4 regions of the Paenibacillus pseudetheri genome follow, and region 1 is predicted to be linked to each of the others. Evidence: predicted binding sites of a transcription regulator. Region 1 holds the regulator's gene; each other region holds the start of a gene.
What was found. Region 1 encodes Rex, which represses fermentation and respiration genes when NADH is low (regulators of the CRP and FNR family bind a similar motif). Its sites were predicted from a motif close to TTGTGAAATATTTCACAA; they were not measured.

Region 1 (8,003 bases):
TATAACGCTTTAGGTTGCATCAGGGCCTCTCAAGAACGTTTCAATGAAGCGCGGGAGCTGTTTGGCCTTTCTTTGCAGCTTGACCCGGCACTTCCTGAACCAACCGTTAATTTGGAGGTTTGCCGCCGCCGAGGAGGTAAGCTTCATTTCGGAAATCAGCTTGTTTCATTATTGTAAATTATTACGTTTACGGTTTATTATTCCGCATTTTCATTCAAGCGATGCATCCCCTGAACCAGTGGTGTGCATCGCCTTTTTTCGCAACTTCTGTTATGCTGATTAAGAGTCTCAATTGAAAGGGAATAGAATTATAATGAAATTTGCCGTGCTTGATTTTGAAACAACGGGAACCCAATCCGTGGGTGAAATTATCCAGGTTGGCCTTGCAATTATAGAAGAAGACCGGTCCATCTCCCGGGTATATGGTTCCTACGTCAAGCCCGGAACGCCGATACCTCCTTTTATAACTGGTCTAACGGGGATTACCGACGATGATGTAAAGGATGCACCTGAGCTGGATGAGATGATGATGGAGCTTGTCCCACTCTTGGATGATGTTGTGCTTGTAGGGCATAATGTCGCATTCGACTTCCATTTTTTGCAAAATGCTTTAGACCGATGTGGGTATTTACCATTTCAAGGGCGGATTTTAGATACGATTGATTTTCTGAAAATCTGCTTTCCTTCCCTCACATCCTATCAACTAGGATCAGTTAGTGCACATTTTGGAGTGACGCATGATCGTCCGCATCAGGCAGACAGTGATGCACTCGCAACAGCTCTTGTATTGCTGAAATGTTTGGAGGAGCTCTACGATTTGCCTCTGCTGACGATCCAGAGACTCTGTGAGCTGTTTACGGAAGAGGATAGTGATCTTGGTTGGTATTTTGATGGTCTGCTGCGTGAACGGGAAGCGGAGACGCTTCAGCCCGAAGGTGATCTGACTTTCTATCGTCAATTAGCACTTGCTGTAGGAGACTGGAACGAATTAGCTCCACCTCGAGACGAGCATGCTGAGAATCCACTACACAATTTATCTTTTACAGATTATATGGATGAAGTAACGAAACGACTTAAAGAAACTTTGCCACAGTATGAAAGCCGAGAAGCTCAGGATATTATGATCAATGAGGTGATGACGGCACTTGCCGAAGATAAGCATTTATTGATCGAAGCAGGGACAGGAACCGGCAAATCCCTTGGTTATTTATTGCCTGCCATATACCAAAGCGTACGAACAAGTGAAAAAGTCATGGTCAGCACTCATACTATTAATCTGCAGGATCAATTGCGTGAGCGTGATATTCCTTTGTTAACACAGGTAGTTCCTTTTCCATTTAAAGCTGCAATTTTTAAGGGCAGAGGGCATTATTTGTGTCTTCGTAAGTTCGAACATAAAATTAATAAAAAAGACTTTATAAGTCCGAGGGAAGATGCGCTTACTGCGGCTCAGATGATCGTTTGGCTGACACAAAGTGAATCAGGAGATGACGAAGAGCTCAATCTAAGTGGACGTGGCGGAGATTTCTGGGAGACGGTGGCAAGCGATACCGATTCTTGTCTGGGTCGCTCCTGTCCTTGGTTCCGTAAGTGTTATTATCACCGGGCTAAGCATGAAGCTGGTATTGCAGACGTGGTCATTACGAACCACTCTAAGCTTTTCGCAGATGTTAAGGCTGGGCACCAGCTACTTCCGGCTTATGAACATCTTGTAATAGATGAGGCCCACCATCTGGAGGACGTGGCTGGCAAGCATTTAGGCATGCATATGAAGCATTTCACGGTGGCGCATACACTATCGCGTCTTTATAAGGATAGTCGAAATGGCCAACTTCCTACGCTGCGTCAAATGCTTCAGTCATCAGGCAGTGAGGAAGCTTCTGAATGGAGCGGAGTGATCGATAGAATCTATCCGGACCTGCTTACCGTAAAAGAAACCTGGGATCTGCTTAGTGATAAACTATTCAGCCTCTTGCCGGAACGTAGCGATGCAGCGGCGGGAGAAGCTGGACAGTTAGTCATGCGGCTACTTCCTACCCGTAAACCGAAAGATTGGGATGAATTGGTTGCTCTAGAGAATACTATGAATCTGACATTAAGCGAAATTATCCGTAAAGGTGATAAAATGCTTAATGAGATGCGAGATCAAGAAGGTCAATCTTCCTCAGATAGTCTAGTTACCGATATTAGCGGCTTATTTAAGGATTTAGCTTCTATACGTGAGCAAGTGCGGTTTTTTATGGGATTAAACGATGAGAATGTAGTATATTGGCTGGAGGCGAATGGGAATTATCGTAGTAAATCGCTACAGCTGTATGCCGTTCCTGTTGATGTTAGTACTCAGCTTAAGGAGCTGTTTTTCGACAAGAAGAAAAGTATCGTGCTAACTTCGGCGACACTCTCTGTCGACAAATCTTTCCAGTTTATGATTGATAATCTCGGACTTAATGAAGCTGCGGAAGAGGGGCGTCTGATGACATCACTCCTGCCTTCTCCCTTTAAGTATCGGGAGCAGGCGCTGTTAGTTATTCCCCGGGATTTCCCTAGTGTGAAGGGTAGTGTGGGCGATGCCCGATTTGTCGATACACTCGTACAGTCACTTGCAGAAGCAGCGATTACAACACGTGGGCGGATGCTTGTCCTGTTTACTTCTTACAAGATGCTACGTCAGGTTTACGATCCTCTGAAAGAGGCTCTGGCTTCACAAGAGATCGCGGTGCTAGGTCAAGGCGTGGAGGGGGGCAGCCGTAGCAAGCTGATCCGCCGTTTTCAGGATAGTGCAGCCTCTGTACTGTTAGGAACAAGCAGCTTTTGGGAGGGTGTAGATATTCCAGGTGAAGCATTAACATGCTTGGCGATCGTGAGGCTTCCATTTCAACCGCCAAACCACCCCCTAGCGGAAGCAAAGTCTGAGTTATTACAAGCCCAGAAAAAGAATCCGTTCATGAAGTTGTCTGTTCCTCAGGCGGTTATTCGCTTTAAGCAAGGATTTGGAAGGCTGGTACGGACAGCGCAAGATCGGGGTATTGTTATTGTGTATGACACAAGGGTGATTGAATCTCACTATGGGAAGTATTTCCTCTATTCGTTGCCTGGCCCGAAAATGGAGCATATGCTTACGGATCAAATGGTTCCTCGTATAGCGGAGTGGTTGGAAGACGGAGGCGTTTCTTGAAAAGAACGTCATCGATCTTATTAATCACTCTACAATGAAGGGCGGTATAAGAATACCGCTCTTCATTGAGACGAGGTGCAGAAATTTTGATAGGATTTGAACAGAATATTACTTAAATTAGGAGGTAAATTATGAAATCGGATAAAATATCAGAAGCCGTTGTTCGCAGACTTCCTGTGTACTTGCGTTTCTTGAATGATCTCCAGAAACGTGAAATATTAACCGTTTCCTCACAAGAACTAGGACAAAAACTTGATTTAAATCCCGCTCAAATCCGTAAAGATTTAGCTTATTTTGGAGACTTTGGCCGAAAAGGTATCGGGTATGACGTAACTTATCTTATTGAAAAAATCCGCCATATTCTGAAGCTGGATCAACAATTGAATGTGGCTCTAGTAGGTGCTGGTAACCTTGGACATGCATTATCTAATTACAATGCTTATTTGAAAGATACTATGAAGATTACCGCTATATTTGACTCCTATGCACCTAAGGTAGGACGGAAAATCAACTCTCTTACCGTTCAACCGATGGAGGAGCTTGGTCAGACGGTTCGTGAACAAGGGATTCGAATTGGGATTATTACAGTGCCTGATTCAGAAGCGCAGAATGTAGCTGATATTCTCATTGAGTCTGGCATTGAGGCGATTTTGAATTTTGCACCAATGATTCTAAAAACACCACCGAATATCCGGGTTCATGCTGCCGATTTTACAACGGATTTGCAAAGCCTTGCTTATTATTTGAAAGACGGAAAGGAAGAAAGCGGAAATGAAGAGCAGTAAAACGATTATTAAGGGCGGGCGATTTCTTATTCCGGGAACGGATGAGCCGGTTCTGAGTGGATATATGACTATTGAAGATGATTTGATCACTTACATAGGAAAAGAAGAGCCTTTAATGGAAGATGGTGTGCAAATTGTTGATGGCAGTCGTCTGCTGTTTATGCCAGGTCTGGTAAATACACATGGCCATGCTGCAATGTCATTGCTTCGTGGTTATGGAGATGATTTAGCACTTCAGGTGTGGCTTCAAGAGAAGATGTGGCCGATGGAAGAGAAATTCACCGGAGAAGATGTATACTGGGGAACCTCCTTATCAGTACTAGAAATGCTGAAAGGTGGCACTACAACCTTCCTGGATATGTATGATCATATGGATCGAGTAGCTGAGGTAGTCGAATTATCAGGTATTCGTTCCGTACTGATGAGAGGCGTAATTGGCTTATGTCCAGAGGAAGTACAGAATCACAAGCTTGCGGAAGCGATTTCTTTTGCGCGCAACTGGCATGGTAAGGCTGACGGCAGAATTACGACGATGATCTCGCCTCATGCCCCATATACTTGCCCACCGGACTTCTTCGTTAAGTTTGTACAGGCGGCACATGATTTGGATTTACCAATGCATACCCATATGTCCGAGACGAAACGCGAAGTGGAGCAGAATGTGGTGGATTACGGACTGCGGCCTGTAGCGCATTTAGAGAAGCTTGGAATGTTCACACGTCCGTCTATTGTTGCTCATGGCGTTCATTTGAATGATGAAGAGATCGAGATTCTGGCTCGTCATGATGTAGGTGTGTCTCATAACCCAGGAAGTAATCTGAAACTGGCTAGTGGAGTGGCTCGGGTTACGGATCTTCTAAAGGCTGGTGTGAAGGTGTCATTGGGTACAGATGGTGCGGCAAGCAATAATAATCTGGATATGTTTGAAGAGATGCGTCTTGCAGCCCTCATCCATAAAGGTGTAAGTGGTGATCCGACGGCTGTTCCAGCTCCGGAAGCGCTGCGTATAGCTACGGAGTATGGAGCAAAGTCTATCTTTTTAAATGATGTGGGTAGACTCGCTGCAGGCATGAAAGCGGACTTTATCGCGATTGATATAGACCAGCCGCATTTGCTACCACACACAGATCTGTTGTCTCATGCTGTATACTCTGCCAGTGCCAAGGATGTTGAGCATGTATGGGTGAACGGTAAACAGGTTGTAAAACATGGACAATGTGTAACGTTAGATGAGGAAGCAATCCGTCGTAAGGCGCAAGAATCCTTTGATGGACTGCTTAAACGGTAGTCTAAGATCAAAACGAATAACTGAAAGGCTGTGACTTTCTGCGATTGCAAAGTTACAGCCTTTTGTGTTTCTGATCATTAGATCATTGAATTGGATATGAAACTTTGGATAAACACACAGGTGTGTTATATAATCAAAAAAGATATATTACTAGAAAGGGAGCTGCACCTTGAAGAAAAGGAAAAAATGGATCCTCCTGGGGTCAGTTCTGATTCTGCTCCTTCTGTTCGGACTTATCCAGTTCTATGCTTATATTATGAAAGATCAATGGAACGAGCGAGATATCGCTAAGGATGTCGCCAAAACCAGTGCTGGTCTGACAGAGGTAACCAAAGCGCAGAAATCCGTGTGGGATGAAAATGCGGTGTACTGGGTCTTAACAGGGAAGAATGAAGCCGGGACCGAGTTGATGGTTTGGGTGCGTTTTACTGTAGACGGGAAGTTTGTTGAAGGAACCGACGCAGTATATGCTGAAGAACTAAGTAAAGGGACCTCTGAAGCGAAAATGCGTAGCCTTATAAAAGCCGATCTTCCGGACATCAGCATTGAGCGGTTGTTGCCAGGAGTGTATAACGGGGAGTATGCTTGGCAGCTTTTTTATAAACAAAGCGGTCGATATTATTATCAATTTTATCGGTTCTCAGATGGGGCTCGAATGGGTGAAGGTTACAGTTTACCTAGCCGCTAAATTAAACAAAAGCATTATAGGAGAAACAAGCGGATCATTTATGGTTCGCTTGTTTTTGTTCAAACGGATATTTGTTTGATATACTAAAAGTATACGAAATGTGATATACTATAAGCGTGGTTTTTTTATATAGGTATTTAAAGATTCATATGAAAAAAAGGTCTGTTAATTAAGAGTAACAGCCCTTTTTTTGTCGAAATAAATCAATAAATTTAATAAAATGGAAAGAATTAAAAAATAAAATTTTAAATATCTTCACACTTTTTTTCAATATAGTATATACACCTATGATATACTACTGTTTGTAATTAGAACAGTGTAAGTAGAACGTTAGGCTCTGATGAGCTCTTAGCAGCTATGACTTTGGATCATTCTGTTTACATTTTTTCATCTTTGAGAGGAGGACGTTTCTTGAAATTACGTCTTGTACCTGTACTGATAACGTCTCTACTGTCGGCTATGCTATTATTCGGAGGATTCTTTTTATATCGTCAGTTTGCTTTGCAGGAACCGCTCCAAAAGATTGTAACTGGATTTGAGGGAGTAAATACTTCACATATTAGTATTAACCGCGATGAGGTCACTTTGAAACTTGATTTGCAGCCGGGCACGAATTTACGTGATCTAGTATCATATGTATCCAAAGAAGGAAAATCAGTGATTGAAGGACGTAAACTTAAACTCGATGTGGAGCAAAATTCAAGTGAACTATTGGATGATTACTGGGATAAAGCGATGTTCTCTGTTGCTGAGGCCATGGAGAGCCGTAAATATACAATTATACCTACAGAACTTGATAGATTGAAACAGCAAAATACGCAATATAAAGATGTAATAGCATCTACTGATATCGACGACAACAATGTATACGTAAGCTTGAGTAATGGAAAAGAAAGCAAATTTATTATTTTGCCGCGAAAACCTGCGACTTTGGGGGTATGGAATAATGCCTAAGTACCTTAAAGAAATTTTACTCGGATTTATTCCTGTACTGTTTATTTTCATGGCTTTTTTAGGTATTAATATATTCCCGATTGTTATAGCAGCTGGGATGCTTACTGCACTACTTATCATTGCTCATTTGCGTGGCGGGCTTACGGTGAACGCTGGTGCTGGAAAGAAACGCAAGAAGGAAGGACCTTCAAAGCTCACTTTTGAAGAAATAGGTGGGCAAGACAATGCGAAGCAAGAGCTTCGTGAGGCGCTCGATTTTTTGATCCGTCATGAGGAGATCAGTAAATTTGGGATTCGTCCTTTGAAAGGGATTCTACTCACTGGCCCTCCAGGAACAGGTAAGACCCTTATGGCCAGAGCGGCTGCGCATTATACAAACTCTGTATTCGTGGCTGCATCAGGCAGTGAATTTGTAGAAATGTATGTTGGTGTCGGGGCCGGTCGGATCCGCGATTTGTTCAAGGATGCTCGTAACCGTGCTGTTAAGGAAAACAAACAAAGTGCCATTATTTTTATTGATGAAATTGACGTAATTGGCGGTAAACGTGAAGGCGGCCAGCAGCGTGAATATGATCAGACCTTGAATCAGCTGTTGACTGAGATGGATGGTATTTATAATAACGAAACTCCGCGTATTCTACTGGTAGCTGCAACAAACCGGAAAGAAATGCTTGATTCGGCATTGCTGCGTCCTGGACGCTTCGACCGTCATATTCAAGTGGACATGCCTGACAAAAAAGGCCGCAAATCGATTCTCGAATTGCATGCGAAGAATAAACCTCTTCATCCAGATGTGAGTCTCGACAAAATTGCTGAAGAAGCCTATGGTTTTTCCGGTGCTCAGCTTGAAAGTGTCATGAATGAGGCCGCGATTTATATGATGCGTGAGGACTTGACGAAAGTTGAGCAGCGGCATCTGTCGATGGCGATTGACAAAGTAATGATGGGTGAAAAAACGGATAGAGAAACAAATCACGAAGAGAAAAAGAGAGTCGCCATTCATGAATTGGGACATGCCATCATGGCAGAGCTCCTTCGTCCCGGAAGCGTTAGTCAGGTTACGCTGACTCCACGGGGGCAAGCCCTTGGTTATGTGCGACATAATCCTCAGCA
Region 2 (8,003 bases), on a different contig from region 1:
TTAACAAGTGAGTCATCACACGCAGGTGATTCGATGTCACTCACCCTAGAGACGGATAACAAGATGACCGATGACTTTGATTTCAACCTAGTTGTAGAAGGTCAACACTATTCGGTATCCACGCCTAGCGGTCAGCAAACGACGGAAACAATCAGCGTGCCGAGTGGTAATGAACCGGGTACTCGTCTTATTACAGGCGTACTGATGAATGGGAGCGAGAGAGTCGGCCTGTTGAGAAGTTCGGCATCGACACTTTCATCGTATAACGTTCAGGTACGACTTACTCTTAATGAAGCGGATAGCAGCAAAGCACTTATGGTTACAATTAAGAACGAATCCAAAACCAAGCCGATTCAGATTAATAAAGTGGAATGGAAATTCGGAACCCAATCCGGATCGGAGGTTCTGAATGTTTCGGTTCCAGCTGATGCATCTACCTCCGTGAAATTCCCCCTATCTGCCATGAGCCTTGGTGTTAGTAGTACAATTAAAGTGACAGTTAATGTCGATGGCTTTGATCCCTATACCTACACGGGATCTGCCGAATTTAATCCTGTGCCCCTTAGGTCTGTTGCAGTTGATGGAGTGCTGGATCCGGACACGGCAGCCAGCGCATCTCCGATCGATCTGTCGAAGGGTACGGTCAAAATGACAGGCTATCAAGGGGCAGGAGATTTAAGCGGAAATGTCTGGATCAGTTACGATGCAAACCAACTCTATCTATCTGCGAAAGTAAAGGACAATGTGCATTATTCTTCTTTCCTGGGTGCCGATATTTGGAACAATGACAGCATTCAGTTTGCCATTGCGAATGGCCTTCCGGGTGAAGAACCGTATTGGTACGAAATCGGAATTTCTCAAACACCTGATGGTCCGCAAATATACAGTTGGAATGCGCCTCCGGGCGTGATTAAAGGATCGATCACCAATGGTCAGCTAGCTATTACAAGAGATCAAGAGCAGAATACGATCTACGAACTATCTCTCCCTTGGTCGGAAGTCGCACCGATTAAGCCGGAGAAGAACGGGAACATCAGCTTCTCGTTGCTTGTTAATGACAATGACGGATCCGGCAGGAAAGGGTTCATTGAATGGGGAGGAGGAATCGGCGACGGGAAGTTATCTTCCAAGTTTCGTTCCATGCAGTGGATTGTTACTGACGTAACCCCTCCGACGACGAACGCTTCACTCGAAGGGACGGAACGCAACGGTTGGTATGTTAGTAGCGTTCAAGCGACCCTGAGCGCAACCGATGACAAGTCCGGTGTAGCATCCGTGGTATACAGTCTAGATGGCGGGAAAATATGGTTGCCGTACACGATTCCACTGACTTTTGAACAAGACGGTATATATACCCTACTGTATCGATCGATGGATCGAGCAGGAAATGTGGAGGCAAACCAGAAAATCACCTTCCGCATAGACAGGACCGCACCAACGGCATCAATTGTATACAGCACTACGGAACCGACCAAACAAGAGGTCATCGCTACAATGACGGCAAGTGAGCCGGTTACGATAAATAACAATGAGGGAGCAGATAGCTATACGTTTAAGGAGAATGGCATCTTCACATTCGAATTCGTTGATGCAGCAGGGAACACCGGTACGGCGAAAGCGGAGGTAAGCAACATCGTGGCGAATGCTTCTGGGGGTCCCGGTAAACCCGAACTATCAAGCAATAACGGCCATGATACAGGCTTAATGGACGGAACTTATGACGTAAAGATGAACATGTGGTGGGGAAACAACGGTACAACTTACAAATTATATGAGAATGATGCACTCATCGATACACAAACACTCAAAGACGCATCTCCTCAAGCCCAATCCACAGTCACCTCCGTGACGTACAAGGCAAACGGTACGTACCGCTATATCGCTGAACTGACAAATGCATTCGGTACCACGAGAAGCAACATACTGACTGTGCGCGTGACCGATGCCGATCCAGGCCCACCGGTTCTCTCACATGATAACTGGAATGGGGATGGAACCTTCAAAGTGAGCATGAACATGTGGTGGGGAACAAATGGGTCGTCGTACCGGCTTTATGAGAACGGCGTGCTCATCAATACCCAGACACTCACAAATAAGACACCTCAAGCGCAATCGGCAGTAACGGAGTTCCATGATCTACCGGCGGGCACGTATGAATATCGATGCGAGCTTGTGAACGAAGCTGGTGTGACATCGAGTAATACGATCACCGTGCACGTGCAATAATCCTTAACCGTTAAATCACAAAGACGCCAATACATCACGTGGTATTGGCGTCTTCAACATGTTGAGCATTCGGGCTTCTGCCGCAGCTGCATATTACTTGATGATTTGGCTTGAAACGTTCACCCATCAATTGATGAGTGAACGTTTTTTGTTGATAATACCCCTTATTCCTGGGACATCGGAGTATGGTACACTTCTAGACAAATCTTGGTCATTTCGTCAATGGATTTTGCAAAGTCGGATTGTATCCATTTGAGGAGAACATTATAGAGGGCCCCCGCTTTAAAGTATATTCGGTACACATTCTCATCGCTTTTGTCGTGAGCAGTAGAGAGCATCATTTCATTCAAGCAATCCAGAATCACATGATCCAACTTTGCGCTTTGAAGTGCTTTGTAGATGTTACGCTGCTGAAAAATAACTTCAAAAAGCACTTTGATAAATTTTCGAGGTTCATTGGCTTTGCCTGTTATTTCATTGGTGTAAGGCAATAGTTTTTGATTAATCTCGAAAATAAGCGATCGACCAAATCCACCAGGATCTCTTGCTTGGAGGAATAGTTGTTGTAATAGGCCGTTCGAGAGACCCCTGCGCGTTTCACAATATCGGTGATGGTGATTTTGTTAAAAGGCTGTTCCTGGATCAAGAAGACTAATGCCGTGCAGATGGCTTCTCTTGTCAAACGGTTGGTTTCTTTATTGGAATGATGCTGAGAGGTATTTGGGCTGTATAATTCATAATTTGAGATGACATTTCCCCTCCGTTTGTACATTCTGGTGTTCGTTTTATTGTTTTTCATAAGTCTTACCAATATGCTAAAACCATACGGCATTACAAATGTAATGTCAAAATAGTAGTTAGATACAATGGGGGGGCGTCATGTTAGTGAACTTGTATAGACGATTGTCAGCGGGACTGCTTTTGATCCTAGCACTTTGTGCTACGGTATTTATAGGCAAAGAAACGGGAATCTCAATAGTGACCATTATCCTTTTGTTAGCGGAAGTAGGCATCTCCTTTTTACTTTTAAAGAAGCGTGAGAATTTACAGTTGGTATTTATTAGTGCGATAGTTGCAGAAGGGCTATTCTTACTAACAAGAGAATTTTGGCTGCTCGCGCTTTCTATCCTGCTGCTGATCGTAGCGGGCATATGGAGAGGACTCTTTGGGCAAAAAGTGAGCAGAAGAGTCACTCCATTTACAGTGGTTCGTAAAGTGTTATTCAGCATTGCTGCTCTTATCGTTACTGCACTATGGGGTATTGGAATCTATGCAAAACCTATTACAACACCTGTGGCATTAGCAGTTGATGCGGCTGTGACGATCGATGAACGTAAAGTGGATTCTGCAGCAGTGATGCTGAAGGATATTGAAGTAATGAATTCTTTTGGAAGCCGTACAACCGGCTCTGAGGGACATAATCAATTTGTTTCATGGCTGGAGCAACAGGTAACAGATATGGGGCTGAAAGTTTATCGTGATCGCTATACTTTTGACCGATGGGAAGAAAAGAGCAGTTCTTTAATGATTGATCAGCAGCCCATTCATGTCTCTTCAGCTTTTCCTTATTCCGGGGAATCTGACGAAAAGGGTGTAACAGGAGAACTGGTGTATACGAAGCGTGGTGAATATGACCAGGCCAGCGGAAAAATTGCTGTCATTGAAATTGAAAATTTTAAAAATTTTCCAATTGGGATTGTAATGAACATGCGGGATTCATCACCAATGCAAAACCAGATTGCCCCAAATGAAGGCGATCTAGTCCTCACTACAGCTTTAAAAGAAGCTAAATTGGAGCAAGCGAAGGAAATGGGTGTGAAAGCTGTTGTTGTTGTCTGGAAAGGGGTATCCGACGATAAGGTTGAAAAGCAGTATGTGCCTTTTACTACAGATTATGCTGGAATTCCTGCGATCTGGGTCAATGAAACGGAAGGGAAAAAGGTGATCAGTGCAGCCCAGGAGCACAAAGAAGGTACGGTTATTTTAGCAGCGGAAATACAAAAAAATGCTCCAACAGAATCCTTTTTTGTGAAAATTGACGGGAAAAATAAAGATGAAGCGATTATCGTAAATACCCATACGGATGGGATAAATGTGGTGGAGGAAAATGGTGCTGTGGGCATGCTGTCCATGATTCGTTACTTACAGCAGGAGCAGCCGGAACGCACGATGATTTTCGCTTTTGTGACAGGGCATTTTAGATTACCGGAATTCAAAGGATCCTCTCAGGCGACTTCCACTTGGATGGAGGGGCATCGAGAGCTCTGGGATGGCGCGAACGGCCATATGAAAGCTGTAGCTGGAATTACGGTTGAGCATTTAGGCAGCATGGAGTGGAAGGACGATGATACAGGTCACTATGGACCAACTGGACAAATAAGTACAGAATATACCTATGCGGGCAATGAAATGATGGCAGTCATTTGGTTGAAGGCTATTGAAAAGACAGACGGCACACGTACTGTATTATTACGTGGACATAACAAGTTTGAGTTTGGAGAGAGTCAGCCTTTATTTGAAGCTGGGATACCAGTGATTGGCTTCATTCCAATGCCCGACTATCTGCTCGTGGATAGTGAAGACAGAGAGATGGACAAATTTGATGCAAAGCTTATGCATACGCAAATTGTATCGTTGCTGAAAGCGGTCAAGCTAGTGGACGCAACGGAGACGAATAAGCTTGGGAAGTCAGATGGGTATTCTTTTTTCTATGGCCGTACTAAAAGATGAATTGGAGATTGGCTGTTGATGAAGAACTTAGTACCAAAAGAAAAGGAGAAAAAAACTACATGTTGATCAAAAGTGTTAAGGATCTTGAATTACAAGAGTTTACAACTTGCTTTAACGAAGCCTTCTCCGATTATGTAATTCCATTTCATGTTTCTTCGGAGTATTTAGCTGATAAATTTGCAGGTGCGGGAGTTAATTATCAGATCTCGTTTGGTGCTTTTGATCAAGAGAACCTGGTTGCATTTGTTATGCATGGCATCGGGGATCGTAATGGCGAAAGTACTGCATTTAATACTGGTACAGGGGTCGTTCCTTCTTATAGAGGGAGAAGGCTAGTCGAACAAATATATCGTCATGCTCTTCCCATCCTTAAAGAAGCTCATATTCAAAAGTGTTTGCTTGAAGTGATTCAAACGAATGATAAAGCTATAAAAGCGTATACCGCCATAGGATTTCAAATCCATAGAGAATTGGCTTGTTTCAAGGGGCGTGTTGATGTAACCCTTCCGGCCGATCATAGACATACATTCATTACTATGGTTCGACTGGAAGAATTCGATTGGACATCGGTACATTCTTATTGGAATTTTGAACCTTCTTGGGAACAATCTGTTCATGCAATTTTACGAAACCCGCATTTATACGATGTGGTCACGATAAGGGAAGAGAATAAGATTTGTGGATACGCGGTAATAAAATCGGCCAACGGAGCAGTTCTACAGTTCGGTATTTTGCGAGAAAAAAGAAACCGGGGATTTGGGCGTTCCTTATTTCATTGGATGGGAGAGAGACATTCGATCATCACTGTCAATAATGTAGACAAAAGAGATACAAATTCTATACGTTTCCTTCAAGGCGTTGGTCTTGACGTATACATCGAGCAATATGAAATGGAGAAAGATTTGTCATGACGAAGATGACATTAGCTTTAATTCAAAAACACTGATGATTTGAGTCAGTGTTTTTTTTGTTGCAAAAGGGGGTACATATTAGAGTTTAAATGAGAAAATATCTTTTTTTCTAACATCGAAGTAGGAGGAAACTTGTAACATCACATATACGCTAATGAATCAATAGCTCGTTCGGGTGCTATTTGTGTTATTCACTTAGTTGTTAGAAAGATTTGTCCCTTTCTTGAACGTTTAAGGATTAAGAGATGTTAGTGATTGAATTACTTGCAATTTAAGATAAGATGATTTTAATTATTAGGTCGCGTTATTAATTTGACTGCTCAGTATCAGGTAAATCAGTCTCGCCAACTCTTTCTTTGTGAAAAATTTCTCTTTTTTACATAGCAAAGGACGAGGAACGTCATACTAAAACGAACAGGCATCGAAGTCGCTGAGCCTTGCTAATCCTGATATTAAATTCGCCCAACAGTTAGAAGGCCTAATAATAAGCATAATCTTATGACGAAAAATGAACAGAGTTTGAAGGGAGCAGTAAAGAATGGCAATTGATACGGTGCTATGGAGCAGGCTGGTGACAGGCTTAACTCTCGGGTTCCACGTTATTTTTGCGACGATTGGCGTCGGTATACCGCTAATGATCGCTATTGCAGAGTTCATCGGGATCCGTAAGAAGGACCCACATTATACACTTATGGCGAAGAGGTGGTCTCGAGGATTTGTCATTTCTGTAGCAGTTGGTGTCGTGACCGGTACAGCGATTTCACTACAACTGGCCCTGGTGTGGCCGAATTTTATGAAACTGGCTGGGAATGTTATTGCACTTCCATTATTCATGGAAGTGTTCGCGTTCTTTTTTGAGGCCATCTTTCTGGGCATTTATTTGTATACGTGGGATCGGTTCAAAAATCCGATTATCCATTGGCTTTTGACGATTCCGATTGTTGCCGGGGCAGGCATGTCTGCCGTTTTTATTACAACAGTGAACGGATTCATGAATCAGCCTGGAGGCTTTGTTATGGAAGCAGGTCAATTCACAGCGATTGATCCAGTGCAAGCGATGCTGAATACTGCGACGTTCTCAAAGGTGTTCCATGTATTAAGTTCAGCCTATTTGACAGGAGCTGCCTTGTTAGCCGGGATCGCAGCCTTTGCGATGCTGAGAAAAGGGGTGTCCGCATACCACAAAAAATCCTTGAATCTCATGATGGCGGTTGTTTTGCTGTTCGGTTTGCTGAACACGTTAGCCGGAGATGTGTCCGCCAAGTTTTTGGCCGAGCATCAGCCAGAAAAGCTTGCAGCGGCAGAGTGGCATTTTGAGACGGGTAGCGGTGTGGATTTGGTTCTAATGGGATGGCTGAATGCAGAGCATGAAGTTCTAGGGGCTCTTCATCTGCCGAAGCTGCTCAGCTTCCTGGCTTTTGGTAACTTTAACGCAGAGGTAACGGGGCTCGAGGAATTCCCCAAGGATGAATGGCCACCGCTTCTCGTCCATTACCTGTTCGATTTAATGGTCGGAATCGGATTTGCTCTGCTCGGGATAGCGGTCCTATACTTCCTGTTTGTGTTCTGGAAAAAACGAAATGCGCTTAACAAGTGGATGCTTAGCATCATCGCACTGATCGCACCGCTCGCTTTTCTAGCTGTAGAGCTGGGCTGGTTTTATGCAGAGGTTGGGCGACAGCCGTGGATTATCCGTGGATATATGCGTGTTGAGGAGGCTGCCACGTCTTCACCGAATGTAAGAATTATATTCTTCGCCTTATTGCTCTTGTACATCGTACTCGGAAGTATGTGTGTAATCGTGCTAAGACGCTTGTTCAACAATAATCCGGCAGAAGTTGAGATGGAGAAATGGATGAAGAATCATCCTAATCAATCTACAGAAAAGGGGGGCACTGAATGATGAGTTACGAATTAATTGGCATCTCGGTGCTCTGGCTGTTCTTGTATGGCTATTTAATTATAGCTTCCATTGATTTCGGAGCGGGATTCTTCGCCTTTTATGCTCGTTTGACGAAGCAGGATCATCTCATTAATCGTCTGATTTCCCGTTATTTATCACCCGTTTGGGAGATCACAAATGTATTTTTCATCTTTTTCTACATTGGCATCGTCGGATTTTTTCCGGACACGGCC
Region 3 (8,003 bases), 150 kb from region 1:
ATGGATCAATATGCAAAGTTATTTTATCCAGCCAAAGTTACTCATCTAGATAGCTATTTATCTCAGACGCTTGGGAATACGATTCGCCAATTAAAGCTGGTTACTGGCTTATCCATTGCCATCTCGATATCAATTTCAGTATTGATTACAGCTTTATTTCTAAAAATGCTGCTAGCGAAGGACGTCTCGCAAATTGCAATTTTGAGAAGCATTGGCTTTACGTTAGAAGATATTCGAAAGCAATATCAGGTAAGGCTACTACTGGTTTCTGGTCTCGGAATCATTCTCGGAACCTTTGCAGCTAATACCATCGGTCAAAAATTCGCTCAATTACTCGGATTTTTTATGGGAGCATCCAACATACAGTTTGTAGTTAATCCGTTAATAGCTTATCTTGTTCTCCCTCTTTTTTTCATGCTCATTGTAGCACTCACAACCGTAGTAAGCACGATATCGATGAAGAAATCCAATTTATCTAAACTGATTGTCGAATGAGGGAGAGGTGGTAGTATGTTCATATTAGAGACGAAGGGTTTAAATAAAACCTTTGTAACCGGGCAAGGAACCCCGCAGACGGTATTAAAAGATGTTCATCTACAGGTATCAAAGGGAGAATTCGTAGCTATAATGGGGCCTTCTGGCTCAGGGAAATCAACATTGCTCTATACGATCAGCGGTATGGATCGGATGACTTCAGGAAGTGTTGTTTTTAAAGGGCAGGACATCAGTGGTCTTTCTGAGAGTGAATTAGCTGAACTGCGTCTAAATCAAATGGGATTTATTTTTCAGCAGATGCATCTTTTAAAAAACCTGACGATTCGGGACAATATCATCTTATCCGCTTATCGAGCTAAAATCGTTAGTCGTAGAACCATCAATAACAGAGCCACTGAGCTAATGAAAAAAACCGGAATCTCCGCACTCGCTGAGCGTGATATTACACAAGTGTCGGGTGGACAACTGCAAAGAGCAGCGATCTGCAGGTCAATCATCAATGAGCCTGATATTCTCTTTGGTGATGAGCCAACAGGTGCACTAAACTCTAAAGCTGCTAGTGAAATTATGGAGATATTAACAGATATTAATCAGACGGGTACAACGATTCTACTAGCTACGCATGATGCGAAGGTTGCTGCTCAGGCAGAACGTGTCTTATATATGCTGGATGGCAGCATAGCTTCTGAGCACAGGCTTGGTAAATTCAATCGCATAAATGGGGACTTAAAAGAGCGGGAAGAGAAGTTGTCGACGTGGTTGTTTAAATTGGGATTCTGATTGATAGGAAAGGGATACATAACATGGGAAATCTGAATTATAACTTAAATTTTGAAACGCTATGTACAAAATATGAGTTAGGTCATTTGAAAAATGAACCTGAACAGGTAACAGGTGGTCTTCTGCACAGAATGTATCGCCTACAAACGGACAAAGCGCTATATGCAGTGAAAGCTTTAAATCCTCAAATTATCAGCGGGATACTGCCTTATCCAACTGTACTCTTTCAGAAAAAGTTTACTGATTGGTGTAGCCAAGACTACAAAAGGAGAACTTATTTATGAATGTAGTAAACGCTACGACGGAAGATATAAGAGGGTGGCTGGAGCTGGCGGCAGAGGTAGAGTCCCTTTTTGGACCGATGGTAGATGATCCGAATTTCACTCTAGCTTTAGAAAAAAACATCAGTCGAGAAAGTGCTTTTTGTGTACGAGAAAACAATGGTTCGCCAGGTTCAGGATTACTTGGAGGCATATTATTTTCTTCAACCAATGCCCCTAACTACAAGATTGGCTGGTTGTCAGTTTTAAAGGAAGAAAGAAATAAAGGAGTCGCAACAGCCCTGATTAATCATATACTCCAAAGTGTCGATACCCCATCAGAGGTTCTCGTTACTACATTTGGTGAGGATCATCCAGAGGGTCAACCTGCTAGAAGATTTTATCAGAAGTTAGGTTTCGTTCCTATGCATGATGAGGTTCCAAATGGCCTCGAAGGTGGCTCAAGACAAAATTTTAAGCTGACGATTGCTCACAAGGGTTCGTTATGAAAAAAATAGTTGTTTTATCGACGATTTCATTGTTCTTGTTAGCGATTTCTTTTAACCCATTATTCAACTATATCCGAGAGTATATTGTTTCAGATCAAATCAATCAGCGTTATGAGATAAACCATGCTGAAAAAGGATATAACACGTTAAACGTTCAAGAACTAACGGTTGATAATAAGCGAATTAAGATCCTAGAAGAAAATACAGGCAGGAAAGCAGAATTGACCCTTTGGGATGAAGAGGAAAATGTCCCGCCTGGTGATATTGTCAAAGTTCAGTTTTTATTAAATGATCAAAAAATCTCAACCTCTGATGAAGTATGGCTGTCTAATCGGGAACGAGGAAGCAGATATTTTTCATGGATAGATATTCTCACGGTTAAGGATCGAAAGACTGGAGAAAAAGAAATTAGTATAGTCCAAAGACTTACAGATGATAGCCAGCCGATGGATAAGAGAAAATGGAAAATAATCACGATTTCACATGATGGGAGTATAGAAGAAAAAGTGCTGAGTTATGCTCAAAGAAGTGATAATCATCTAGGTGTCAAGCTTATCGAGTTCTCTGGTACATCGCTTATGGGTATGGGCTTCTATTCAGATATTAGTAAAAGTTATCCAAGCGTACTTTTCCCTCTAATTTATCCGTTTTTAACAGGTGTCGTGGGAATTTTCTTATTGATCATTATAGTTGTTCAATTCCTGATTGAGCTTCGTGATCGGCGTGTAATTAGGAAAAACGGGCGACAATGATCATTAGATAGGATATAAAATTACTTATAATTACGAATCACCTTTAACTTGGTCAAGGTTAATAAAGCAAACAGTAGTAGCAGGACTCCGATGGAACCCATGACAGGGGCTGGACTGAAGTGATCGGACAGGAATGATACGGCTGTAAGACCAAGTGAGGGTGCTACACTCATAATGGAACCTAGTACACCGAAGACTCTACCTTGTATATCCTCCGAAACTTCCAGCCTGAGGATAGTATTTATCAGCAATGTACAGAATGAGAACATAAAGCCAATAAGAAGAATGATGGGAATGGCTAATGCAGCAGTAGTGACGAACGATAACAGGAGGTATAGGGGACCCAGACATAGCAGTCCAGTCATGATAAAGAAGCCGCGATTCTTTAATTTGGAGCCGAGAAACAAGATCATGCTGGAACCAATCATATAACCTAGTGGAATACAGGCTTCCATGAGTCCAAACTGAAAGGGGCTAGAATTCCATACTTTGACGGCCATAACTTGCGTTAGCATCAGTGAAGGCATAAAGAACAAAGTGAGCGTGGGGAGCATGACGATTATTGCTCGGGCGAAGGGGTATCTCCAAATATAACGAACGCCATCCGCAAGATCCTGTGTAAATTTTCTTTTTTCTTTAGGTCCGGTATTCACTCGGTTTAGGAGTGGAAGGGAACGGACAGCAAGAACCAGTAGAAAGGAAACGAAAAATGTAGCTCCATCAAATAATATGGCATCTGCCGGTCCAAAACTCGCTACAAAAATACCTCCAGCCGAATACCCAATCGTCCGACAGACATTCTCTGACAGGTTCAGAATCCCGACTGCTTTTTGCACATGTTCTTTGCCAACTACAGTGGTAATTGAAGCTTGATACGCAGGGGATTGGAATAATGCTGAGACTGTCGTAAGTCCCGTTAATATGGCCACGATAATGAATGATGTAGAAGACATGGAAATAGCTAAAGCAAGCGTAACTGCTAGACCGCAGCTTATCAAATCTGTGATTAACATAATGGTTCTGCGATTGATCCTGTCTGCGAATGTGCCTCCTATGGATCCAAGGAAAGAACTGAGCAATAAATTGATTATTGTAATAATAGCTATCATTTTAGCACTTCCGGTCGTCTGAAGTACCCATAAACTTAAAGCAATACTGTGAAAGGTATTTCCAAACAAGGAAATGGAATACGAGCTGAGTAGCAGCATGAATCTCCGGTTTCCCCAAAGGGTTGGATAGGATTGAACAGCGGTGGATGTATGTTTTGCTAAACCAGGATCTGTCATTAGTAACTCTCCTTTAAACTTAAACGCTTAAGTTAATGCTAAAAAAAATTAATCAACAAAATAACGATTATTCTCTTGTTCAGAGTAGTCAGAACGATGTAATAACTCCTGCATTAGTTCAAAAGCAGTGCCTGATTTATCCCCAGTGAATATGAATTTCTGAACATCTTCTCCAAGCATTTCTGGGCAATTGCAGGTACATAGAACAGAAAGACGTGCGAATACCCCGGATTTTTCAACATAACTTCCGATAAACTCATTAATAACTATAGCTTCTTTGTAGATCCCCTCCGATAAGATTGTATTCAATTCCTCCAGATTTTGAACTTTGAATATCGCTTTCTCAGGTAAAGGAAGACTGTCTTGGATAAAGTGAGTGAGCAGGGTGTTATTGAAATTCTCCATAATCAAACATACCTGTGAAAGATCCATAGGCATTATTTTTTGGAGAGCTGAACGATAATTGTAAAGAACTTGCTTAAACAGTTTATCTTCAATCATGCTGTCGATCAAAATCAAGGGGATGCCTTCTACAAATTGCTTGGAAATCGAATAGAAAGATTCATCACGGACATCGATCAGAAAGACAGCTTCGAGTTTTCTTTCGACGATGATATCTAAAGAAGGATGGTCAGTACCAAGAGAGTATAACAGCGTATGGTATCCAGCATCTGTTAAACGTTGTTCCAGAGCTCGAATAAATGTGAACTGGGCATAGAGTTTCCAAGGTGGCATATAAGCAGAATTATTGACAAGTACGCCTATCAATCCCGTTTTTTTATTGGCAAGCGAACGGGCTGCTAGATTAGGAATGTAATGAAGCTCTTCGGCAAGCAACAGAATTTGATTGCGGGTCTTCTCAGGAATGGTTTGGTTATCGACGCGGTTCAGAACATAGCTTACAGTTGCAACGGAGACATTAGCTCGTAGCGCGATGTCCTTCATTGTAGTCTTTTTCACCAGTAAACTTCTCCCTTGCTGAGATATTTATTTCCAAATATTATCATCAACACTTAAGCAGAGTCAACGATTGACTTTATACCAAGAAAAAATTGATTCTTGTGATCATTTTAATAATTTGGGTAAATAGATTTAAGAACCTAAATTAGTCAACGAGAAGAGGTGTAACTCATGGATACGAATTCTACACGAGAAGAAAGAGTGCTGTGAAACCGCTTTATATACTGACACAAATTTGTGAAATCATTCACTTAATTATTAAGAATTTTAATATATAATTAATTCATAATCAAAATTAGGGGGAAACGAAATGAAACTATTTAAAATGATTTTAGTGGCAGGGGTTTCGGTAGCGGTATTGGCTGGTTGTGGTGCAAATGAGGATAAAGCAACCAATTCGGCGGCAACTTCAGCTCCGGCTGCTGAGCAGACAGATGCAGTCACTACTGCCTCGATCGTGAATCAAGCAGATGCATTTACGAAGGCTGTAAGCAAAGATGGAAACTGGATTATTGCGATTCTAAATGATGTAACGATTGCTGAAGAGGTTGTTGTAGCTGGAGAATTCCATGATAAAGGCGCAGCTGATGGCGACATCTATCGTAAGATTGCCCTTTACTCGCAAGACGCTGATCACAAGATCACTGCCAGTTATACACTAACTGTACCAAAGTTTACTGTACAAAGTGAAAATTTGAAAGTTGAAGGCGGAACGATTAAAGGCGATGTTTATGTAGAAGCGAAAGGTTTTACTCTGCCTGAAACCGCAACGATTGATGGTAACCTTTACTTCACAAGCGAAGATCTGAAAGCATCTGCAAAGATTGATGGAAAAGTGACTGGAACAACAGAAGTTAAATAATTTTCGTAATCATCTCAAACAGTAGAAGCCAATCCATAGACTATGGGCGGGCTTCTTTCTTTTTGTGATTATGTGAACTTCAGTTGATTTTCTAAATATTGATCTTATAATATTACTACCACTACTAGGAGGAACACATATGTCTAAGGAGTATTCACGTACGTATATTGAGAGTGTAAAGCTTGAAATGTTAAATAGATTGGGACTTAAGCAAGTGTTCTTTAAGGAGCAAATGGGTGACGGGCTGATTTTTGAAGCGGTGGGATTTGATAAAGGGAGCAAACATCGTTTTTGCGTGAGACCCAAGACGAAAACGATTGATGAATTCATTTCAGGAAAATGGATGAAGGTCCGTAGCTTTACAATCAAAAGTGTAGAGATTTAAAGTTGAAGTCTAAAAAGGTAACCCCGTCTAAATCGGAGTTGCCTTTTTTTAGACTGATTTATTGATAATGTGATGTATCGCCGTACAGATCAATGGTTGTATTGTTTTCAGTTAGGGTTACTTTACATAATGCTGTGGAGAGAATATCCGGTAGTTCCCCTAATTCCTGCAATGTTTTATTGAGAAAATGAGCCATAATGACTTTCAGGGTCATCCGATGCGTGACAATAAGTACCTCATGTCCTTCGTTATTGTTAATGATACGCTCAATAGTCGGCGTTACTCTTTGTTCAAGCTGACTATAGGTCTCACCTGGGGCTGGAGGAATAAAAAGATCAGGTCTGGTGAAAAAATGGGTGTACTGTAAAGGATATTCTTGTTCAATCTGATCTGTGTTCATTCCTTCCCAAATGCCCATGTTAATTTCCATTAATGAAGCTTGCTGATGAATCGATAAACTCCGATTTCCTCGTAAAATCTGCGCAGTATGCAATGCTCTTGGACTAGTACTAGAATAAATTGCACCTATATTTTCGCCTTCCAAACGATCTCTCAACCATTCCGCTTGCTGTTCGCCCAAGGTTGTTAACGCTGAATTTTGATGTCCTTGCATTCTTTTCTGCAAATTCCATTCGGTCTGCCCGTGACGGGTTAGAAATAATACTGTCTCTTTCATTAACGAAACCTCCCTTTTGAATAGTTGTAAGTATAAGATAAATAATTATAAATAAACAATATATAATAGTTAATATCCATAAAGTATAGTTATAATAAGAAGGCCGAAGGTCCGTTAAATATGATTTTATTTTATATAGTTAGGAAGAAATCAGGATGAACTATCATGTATTAAAATTGTTTTATTATGTTGCGATAACAGGAAGTGTGACCAAAGCCTCTGAACGTTTGCACATTAGTCAACCCGCTATATCAGCGCAGATCCGCAAATTTGAACGGGAGAATAATATCGTATTATTAGAGGTCATAGGAAAGAGAATGGTGCTAACACCGATTGGGATAAAACTGATTGAACCACTTGAAAGGTTATTTGCTATGGGTGAACAGGTACAGCAGATTATTGAGGATTATCATAAATTTCCTGCGGGCCATATTCGGATTGCAGGTAATTATCTGGCCACAAGCATACTCATCCCCCGGTGGGCATCATTATTCAAACAATCTTTTCCGGAGGTTAAAATTCAGATCTCTACTACTAATTCTCATGAAGTCATGGAACAATTAAATAACTTTGAAGCAGACGTGGCGATTTATAGTGATATGGCGTTTCCATCACATAATATAGGGGTATTCGAACATCGGGAGTTATACAAGGACGAGTATGTGTTCGTAGTTTCTTCAAATCACTCTTTTGCCAAGCAGGAGGTTAGCTTTGAGGAGGTGATGGCTGAGGCATTTATTATGAGGGAAGAAGGTAGTGCAGCCAGAGAGAGAATTGTACAATTATGTGAAGAAAGAAAGGTACAACAACCGAAGATCGAGCTTCAATTTAATGGAGTAAATGAAGTTATTCAAGCCGTGATTGCCGGTTATGGGATTAGTTTTGTATCTGCGTTGTTAGCAAAGCCTTATCTTGATCAGGGTATGTTAGCCAAGGTTGAAGTGGAAAATGTAGTCTCTAAGCATTCGATATGGATGAGCCACAGAAAGAAAGAGCTCCAAGAAAGCTATATCCAGTCATTTATTAAGCTCGTCATGA
Region 4 (8,003 bases), on a different contig from region 1:
ATGTATGCAGCTGTAGGTTCGATTGTCAGCCGTACAGAGGATCTTGGCCAAGCGGTTATGCCAATTATGATGTTAGGCTTCGTAGCATTCTATGTTCCACTATTCAGTATCTCCAATCCGGATACTCTACTGGTTAAGGTAGCGAGTTATGTGCCGTTCACCTCTCCATTGACCATGCTGCTCCGAATTGGTGTTGGTGAAGTAGCGATCTGGCAAGTTATTGTGTCATTAGCCATCCTGCTTGTTACCACGTTCATCTTTGGATGGTTGGCTGCCAAGATCTATCGCACGGGCGTATTGATGTACGGTAAACGCCCTAGTATTAAAGAGATCAGAAAAGCGATGAAGGCTTACAAGATCTAAGTGGCTTCATATCTGTGGGTAATACGTGATGTTGTCACACGCAGGACGTACTAATGTCATAGAGAATCTGAAGATTTGTCATAGAAACTACAACGATAATTCAGAGAAACGTTGATAAATCAAGGTATGTGGTTGTTTATTGCTTTGGATTTCAAGTATTCGGAAAGTGTCTTTTCATAAGATTGAAAATCCTAACGGTTGAATATGGAATAGCACTTTCCGAATCAGAAATTTGGGGGAGTTATGTACAAAATTGGAGAAAACGTTAGGTTCTTAAGAAGACGGATAGGGTTCACCCAAATTGATTTTTCCATAAAAGGGATCTGAGGATGATCAATCGTCGAAGTTACATTGAAAGACAGAAGAAATAATGAGTGTTTTAGCCCTTCCAATCACAGGATTGCTGTCAGAAGGGTTTGGATTACGTAACGCTTACTTCCCCATTCATATTCATATTCATTACTATTTAATAGTCAGTCTACTAATAGCTATTATTTTGTCTTTAATCATGATATATTTTAATGTTTTTTTCATGACGATGACACGAATACATAAATAAACCGCCCTGTTCGCAATGTTGCTGACAGGGCGGTTTGCTATGTTATAGAGGCAGCTTGAAAGTTAGCAGTCAACTGCACTCAACAAACTATCTTGCACGGTTTTAAGGCTAACTTATTAATAGAACAGTTACACAAAAATAAGATTACTCTGCTACAACTTGTTTGCCTGCAATCCGGCCGAATGTGAAGATATCAGCGATGGCATTACCGCCAAGACGGTTTGCACCATGAATGACCCCTGTTACTTCACCTGCAGCGAACAGCCCAGGGATGACTTCGCCTTTTTCATTCAATACGCGAGTCTTCTCGTCGATCACCAAGCCGCCCATTGTATGGTGAACGGATGGTACAGCTTTTTCGATGTAGTAAGGGCCTTTTTCAAGAGATTTCAATCCACCGCGATGTTTGAAATCAAGGTCTTTACCTGTTTTCGCATAATCATTTACTTTATTAATCGTTTCTTTCAAAGTGTTCACGTCAATTTTGAAGAAATCAGCCGCCTCTTCAATCGTATCGGCTTTAAAGAGCAAGCCTTGTTTAACGAGTTGATCGTATTCGTCTTGATGAACTTCGATCGTTTTACCGATATCCGCAATGCCTTGATTCCATAATTGATACGTATATCCGCCCGTTTGGGCAAGAATTGCTTTAGAAATAACGTCACGACGTTCTAATTCCTCAACGAAGCGCTTGCCTTCTTGGTTAATCAGGATCGCACCATCGAAGCGGGAGTCTGCAACTAGGGAAATAACACCTGTCTCAGGATTACAGATTGGATACGTTTGAATATTCTCCATGTTTGTCAGCTTGGCGCCAATCGTTTCTGCCATAACGATACCGTCACCTGTAGATCCTGGTGTATCGGTAGACATATATTTTTCATCCATTTTAGGGTTATACTTTTTACGCATCTCTACATTGGATCCAAAACCACCGGTAGCGATGATGACGCCTTTGTTCGCATGGAATGTGATCTTGTCGCCAGTACCCGAAGTCGCAGTTACACCTGTTATTTTGCCGCTTTCGTCCTTCAGCAAGGTTTCGGCTTTCATATTCGTTTTGATCGTGATTTGATCAGCGTCTGTTTTGGCTTTTAACTTAGTAATCAATTCAACACCTGTATGACCTACAGGAATCAACGCACGTTTTCTGGAATGGCCTCCAAATTGGAACAGATGATCAGGTAAGAACTCTACCTTGATATCATCGCGCAGCCATTCGGCAGATGTTAGAGCATTGTCGGCAAGAATACGAACCATCTTTGGATCCCCGAGGTTGTCTCCGCCTTTCATCGTATCATTATAGAATAATTCAGCCGTGTCATCTGTGATACCAAGAGCACGTTCAACCCAGTTGTCAGGCGCATTCATCTCACCACCTGAGATCAATGTGTTGCCGCCAACAGCTGGCATTTTCTCGAGCAGAACTACATTAGCTCCAGCGCTCTTCGCTTCGATAGCCGCACTAAAGCCAGCACCCCCGGCACCGATGACGACAACATCATAGGTTTGCTCGGCTTCTTCTTTGTCTTTGCTTCCACTGACTGCAGCGCCAGCGACAAGGGTAAGTCCAGACTTCGTAATGGCATCTTGAATGGCTTCGAGATATCCTTTGCTTGTAACCGTAGATCCGCTAATGGCATCAACTTTTGCGCTGTTAGTTGCCATGACATCTTGCTTGAGCTGCGTATAAACAGGTTCTGCAAGTACTTCATTTTCCTTATGTTCTGTTACTTTAATGTCAGTGATCTTGTTATCTAATAAGGAAACTTGTACTTTAATATCGCCATGTTTACCTTGCCCAACTCCTTCAAAGACTTGAACTCCGTTTGCATCTGCAGCGGGTGCTGCATCTTTACCGCCGCAGGCAGCAAGCGTGAACATAAGACTGAGGACCAATAGAATAGATAACAGCTTTTTCGTGTGAGTTCGCATAATATCTCCTTCATTCTGTTGTGAATTGGTTACATACACTAGGGAGAGAAAGATTTGCTAGCAAATCCTTTATCTCTAGCCTAGACATGAATGGTGTTTCATGTGAAAATATGCACAAGACCTATTATAGATTTAGTACAGTATTATGTATTTGCACAGATTAGCGTTTTTTTGTCTTTTTCGGGCATGTAAGAAACGGATATTGTGAAAGGCTATGATTACAATGAAATCAATTCACTTAAAAATAACGTTAATCGCAGGAGGCTGCTTCTTGCTGCTGTTCATTGCATTGCTTGTAACGATATATTTGGAGATGAACCATACGGTTGTCCCTTTGAATAAGAACTTAACGCAGCAAGTGGTTACTGCACGCAGCGACCAGATCGATTATTGGTTTAATCAGCGCATCGGTGAGATAGACATGCTTGCTTCTCTAGCTTCGGACCATCAGTGGACACGAGATGAATTGCTGCAAGAGATCGATAAGTTCGAGGCGAAGAAGCAAGTAGAGTACGAATCCATACGCGTGGTGGATATTCACGGAAATTCCTGGTCAGCAAGAGACAAGCCTTTTTCGATACTAAACCGACCCTACTATCGAAAACTATTGAAGTCAGATTCCAATTATGTGGTGAGCAATCCGATCGTATCCAAAGCGAATGCAGCCGAAATCGTCGTCATTCTCTATCGCGTGAATCCATCGGTGAATGATGAGGTAGCTTATATTGCCGCAGCCGTCTCCGTCAAGAAGATGAAGGAAATTGCTCAAGATGTAATGCTATATGACCAGTCAGGCCAGCTTATCATCGATTGTAGAGAGCTGGGTGAAGGAGCTGGAGCAGAGGATGCAGCAGATAAGAAGAAAATGAGTGTATTTGAGGCTCCAATTCAAAATGTGGAAGGCTGGAAGCTCGTACTCGAAGTACCGAATTCAAGTCTATCGCTAGCGGTAATCAAAACCCAGCGGACTGCATTGCTGGTAGGCGTTCTTATCGGTAGTGTGTTTTTCGTCTTGCTGCTGCTGCTCGCTTCTTCCATTATTCGTCCAATTCAGTCGCTTCGCCAGGTAATGGAAACTGTGCAGAGCGGTAACCAAACCATACGAGCAGATGTTACGCGCTCGGATGAGATCGGCGATCTTGGGCGAAGCTTCAATGACATGCTTGTTCAATTGTACGCTGTGGAACAGGACCGAAAGGAGATGGAACTCAGACTGATTCATGAGCAGATCAAGCCGCACTTTTTATACAACACATTGGATACGATCCAGTGGATGGCAACGGAACATGGAGCAGACAATGTGGTGGAGATGGTGGAAGCGCTTAGCGCTTATTTCCGATTAGGGCTTGGCACAGGCAGTCCCTACATTCTGCTTGATCAGGAGTTGTACCATGTCGAGAGTTATCTTCATATTCAAGGCGTGCGATATGAGGAGATTCTGGACTACGAGCTTCGATATGATGAAAAGCTTGCTCAGTGCCAAGTCGTTCGCTTCATGCTGCAGCCGTTGGTGGAAAATGCGATTTATCACGGGATTAAGCCACTTGGGGATCAAAAGCGCAAAATTTCGATTACAGCATATAAACAGGTCGATTATTTGGTCATTAAGGTTGAAAATAATGGGGTTATGATTCCTGAAGAGAAGCTTGAACAGATGAATCAAGCCCTTCTTGATGATAAATATGATCGTTCTGCGACAGGCTTTGGGCTATACAGTGTAAACCATCGCATTCGACTAGCTTACGGGGTGCCATATGGCCTTGCAGTGAAGAGCGAAGATGGCATTACCGTTATGGTCATTCGCATACCTTTGGAAGGGGAGAGGAATGAAGATGTGGAAGATTGTCATCGTGGATGATGAAACGATCATTCGCAAAGGCTTGCGACAATACATTGAGGAGAGTCCGTATCTTTTTGAGGTTGCAGGAGAAGCGAAAAGTGCAAATGAAGCATTGAATATGGTGGAGGAAGCCCCACCACATGTATGTCTTGTGGACATCAACATGCCGAATATGAATGGGCTCGATCTGATGAATATATTGCGCGAACGCTGCCCGTCGGTTCTGGTTGTCATCATCAGCGGCTACGATAACTTTGAATATGCGCGTCAAGCCGTGCAACTGCAAGCATTCGATTATGTATTGAAACCTGTGCCGAAGAGTGATCTGAACAAGCTGCTTCATCGGATCGATGAGCATCTTCAGGCAAAATATCCTTTGCATTCACATGAAAGCAGGATGGATAAGGAGCGGGAGCTTCCCGGGTTTACAGGGGATGGAACAGTGCTTATCCAAAAAGTGACCGAGTATATTGACAGTCATTATCAGGATCCGGAGCTGTCTATTGCTCGAGTAGCAGCGCTATTTCATATCAATCAAACCTATCTTAGCAAGCGTATGAAGCAAGAAATCGGTGCTTCATTCCTTGACTATGTCACCGAGCTTCGGATATCGAAGGCGAAGGAGATTCTGGATGACGTAATGCCGAATATCAAGATCGGGGATCTGGCCGTGAAGGTAGGGTATAAGAGCCAATACTATTTTAGTCGTGTGTTCAAAAATAGAGTCGGCTCAAGCCCCTTAGAGTACAAGAAGCATCCGTTCGGTTATGGATAGGAGGGCCATTCTCATCCTGTTGTATAAACTTACCTTATAATAAGATTGAAGCCCTCTGCAGCACGCCATGGATGCTATGCTCGGAGCTGCCTTCTATCAATGAGGTTGGACGGAATCTATTTGCCGCTTGCCAAGCTGCTGCTGATGATGGCCGTTTTCTTCGGCGTGGGTATCAATTTAGTAGTGATTTCAGTTCTGGTTGTAGGAGAGAGGATGACTTTGCAGTAACTCATTTGCCCGAGTGCAGAAAGTACTTCGGTTGCGCTAGGTCAAATCGCATGGAGCTAAAAGGAGATCACAGCGGCGATGATTACGACATTATAGCAGCAAACTGGCTTTTTCCTTTAGGAGATTATACAACGGATAGATTACCACTAGGCAGCAAATCCTCTTGAGCTGTCAGTTGCTCCCGCACATGCCTAAGCTGCGCTTTTAGCACAGGAACACTCTTTTGCAGGATGATGCTTATTTGAGGTAAAGATAGCTTTAGGCCATACCACATCGTTTTTACAAGCTGCTCCTCCCAAGGCAATGCCTTGGCAGACAGGAGAGACCGGCGTGCGTAATAATCGGCGCATTGTCGGATACAAGAGCGGTAAGCTTCTATAGAGAATAGCTGGCTGTCGAAGCTTTTTTGACGGAATATTTTATGAAGCTCTTTAAAAGTGCGGATAGTTACCTTCTCGGCTTCTGTTGATTGTTGTAACAACATGGAACTGAGCTTATAGATATCATTCGTATACTTTTGAACACACTCTGCAAATATAGTTCTTCGGGGTGATCCGGCAGGTAAGGGGTCAGGCATGATAAACACGATCCTTTCAGAATGAGTTATGGGATAAACCTATAATATTGAAAAGTAAGAAATGGATTTGTTGATAAGCTCGGCAGTATCAGGTTCCGGATAGCTATGTTTTTGAAGTGCAACACTGGATGGTTTATAATATAGCCGCCCTCCCCTGGAATCTCTCCCACCGGCGACAGCTCTGTACAGGCGACCTTGCTCAATATGACCTGCTAAGGATTTACCCTGCAGCTTGGCTTTTAAATCCTGTAAAGCACCTTGCACTAGCTCAAACTGAGTCTGATCCCATTCTGAACCATGGGTACGCACTTTATCTATTGCTTCCTCAAGCCGGCAATGGTAAATCATTCTGAGAAAAGAACTCCATTTAATAAGGTCGAAAGTTTTGGTATTGGCAGAGATAAGACATGCCCCCCAGCTGCTGCCTCCTCTACAGGTAAGTTTCAGGATGCCATAACGGCTGCCTTGATCAGCCTCCATTCCATAGTGAATAGGCTCAGGTGAATCAAAGACGAATACTTCTATGCGAGATAGTCTTCGCTGGTCCATGACAGGGTTCTCCTCCTTAGGTTTCCAAAAGCTTAAGGTCTACATGGTGAATGACGTTAGCCTTCTCTATACAGGCGAGCATTTCAGCTTCATTCTCACAGACTGCGGCATGCTCCAGCCATAGTCGGAATTTCTGTTTGCGTATAACGGATAAATGTAAGGGAAAGGTGTTGCGGGATCTCATCACGTACCAACCGACAGCAACATCTTTCCAAGGTTCCTTAAAAGCGGTGAGCCACGGAAAACGTTGGTGTGCAGACCAATCCTGCAACTGCTGCTTTTCTCGGATATTTTTATATATTTCGTATATTATTCTTCGGTCCATACAGTGTTCACAGGTAGATGGGCTGCCGAAATGGCGCAGTGATTCAATCTGGTTCTGACCAAATGCGTAGCCGACAATCGTTCTGTGATGATCCTCTTCGAACCATAACGCTCCAAAGCAAACATAATTTAGACTTATCGGCTCAAGCAGCCCTTGCTGAGCTCCCCAATAATAGTGCTTCATTCCTTTCACCCCGTCCAGCATGCTATCACCCTATAGATTCAGGTAACGCAAAAACCGCAGCAAGAGGAGGACCTCTGCTGCGGTTTTGGAATACAGGTATACACACCTGTACCAAAGCGTGGCGGATCAAGGGTCTCTCTCTTTACGCTTACGAGGTTAGCTGTCGGATTCGGACGGTGAGAGTCGCCCTACCTATGTGAGACTTGAACAGTCTCCTTCGGATTCACCCCAAGTAGGCCATGTGGCCTGATGGTTCCCCCGTTCCCTGCAAATGCAGGAACTCAGCGTTGAATGTATTTCGTGAAATAGATTCAACCCGAATCATACTCTTTTCAAGGTGTTTCTGTAAAAACAGAAAGTGTTCTTTTGAGCGCAATTTAAACCATATCCTGCCGACTACGACGAAAAAGGGAACTAAATAGGTATTTATTGCGAGTTATCGAGCCTCTTCCTCGCTTAATCTCAGTTTCTCATTTTCTTACCTATAAAGGCGATTTTTGGAGATCTCTCCAAATGTGGTGAATAAAATCACATAGAATGACCGCTTTTCGCTAATTGAATCAAATTCGAGTAAACAGGAGATATAGAGAGATTGGATATCAAGTAAGCGCTATCCGATGCGAAAATAGTTTTTAATTTGCATTATTTTGGCATCAATCAGGTTTTACA

Region 2: the regulator Rex is predicted to act here: its motif matches at 6,224-6,241, upstream of L1028_RS19580 (cytochrome ubiquinol oxidase subunit I).
Region 3: the regulator Rex is predicted to act here: its motif matches at 5,278-5,295, upstream of L1028_RS05640 (polymer-forming cytoskeletal protein).
Region 4: the regulator Rex is predicted to act here: its motif matches at 2,958-2,975, upstream of L1028_RS12850 (flavocytochrome c).

What each region holds. Positions count from the first base shown of each region.
Region 1 covers NZ_CAKMAB010000004.1:101,463-109,465, forward strand. Annotated here, with positions in the region: gene L1028_RS04915 (tetratricopeptide repeat protein) at 1-177, shown strand, start outside; gene dinG (ATP-dependent DNA helicase DinG) at 314-3,175, shown strand; gene L1028_RS04925 (redox-sensing transcriptional repressor Rex) at 3,307-3,960, shown strand; gene L1028_RS04930 (amidohydrolase) at 3,947-5,248, shown strand; gene L1028_RS04935 (cell wall elongation regulator TseB-like domain-containing protein) at 5,418-5,936, shown strand; gene L1028_RS04940 (hypothetical protein) at 6,348-6,890, shown strand; gene L1028_RS04945 (AAA family ATPase) at 6,883-8,003, shown strand, end outside.
Region 2 covers NZ_CAKMAB010000024.1:5,317-13,319, reverse strand. Annotated here, with positions in the region: partial or broken gene L1028_RS19605 (CBM96 family carbohydrate-binding protein) at 1-1,410, shown strand, start outside; partial or broken gene L1028_RS31860 (chitinase N-terminal domain-containing protein) at 1,657-2,226, shown strand; gene L1028_RS19600 (hypothetical protein) at 2,391-2,660, opposite strand; gene L1028_RS19595 (TetR/AcrR family transcriptional regulator) at 2,696-3,025, opposite strand; gene L1028_RS19590 (M28 family metallopeptidase) at 3,106-4,956, shown strand; gene L1028_RS19585 (GNAT family N-acetyltransferase) at 5,016-5,867, shown strand; gene L1028_RS19580 (cytochrome ubiquinol oxidase subunit I) at 6,406-7,770, shown strand; gene L1028_RS19575 (cytochrome d ubiquinol oxidase subunit II) at 7,767-8,003, shown strand, end outside.
Region 3 covers NZ_CAKMAB010000004.1:255,936-263,938, forward strand. Annotated here, with positions in the region: gene L1028_RS05605 (ABC transporter permease) at 1-495, shown strand, start outside; gene L1028_RS05610 (ABC transporter ATP-binding protein) at 511-1,275, shown strand; gene L1028_RS05615 (hypothetical protein) at 1,299-1,559, shown strand; gene L1028_RS05620 (GNAT family N-acetyltransferase) at 1,556-2,044, shown strand; gene L1028_RS05625 (hypothetical protein) at 2,041-2,796, shown strand; gene L1028_RS05630 (MFS transporter) at 2,817-4,082, opposite strand; gene L1028_RS05635 (LacI family DNA-binding transcriptional regulator) at 4,131-5,042, opposite strand; gene L1028_RS05640 (polymer-forming cytoskeletal protein) at 5,353-5,904, shown strand; gene L1028_RS05645 (hypothetical protein) at 6,044-6,289, shown strand; gene L1028_RS05650 (histidine phosphatase family protein) at 6,348-6,965, opposite strand; gene L1028_RS05655 (LysR family transcriptional regulator) at 7,121-8,003, shown strand, end outside.
Region 4 covers NZ_CAKMAB010000011.1:134,897-142,899, reverse strand. Annotated here, with positions in the region: gene L1028_RS12855 (ABC transporter permease) at 1-363, shown strand, start outside; gene L1028_RS12850 (flavocytochrome c) at 1,067-2,857, opposite strand; gene L1028_RS12845 (histidine kinase) at 3,081-4,715, shown strand; gene L1028_RS12840 (response regulator transcription factor) at 4,684-5,472, shown strand; gene L1028_RS31290 (hypothetical protein) at 5,572-5,700, shown strand; gene L1028_RS12835 (hypothetical protein) at 5,825-6,277, opposite strand; gene L1028_RS12830 (hypothetical protein) at 6,317-6,826, opposite strand; gene L1028_RS12825 (hypothetical protein) at 6,843-7,355, opposite strand; cyclic di-AMP (ydaO/yuaA leader) riboswitch at 7,466-7,631, opposite strand.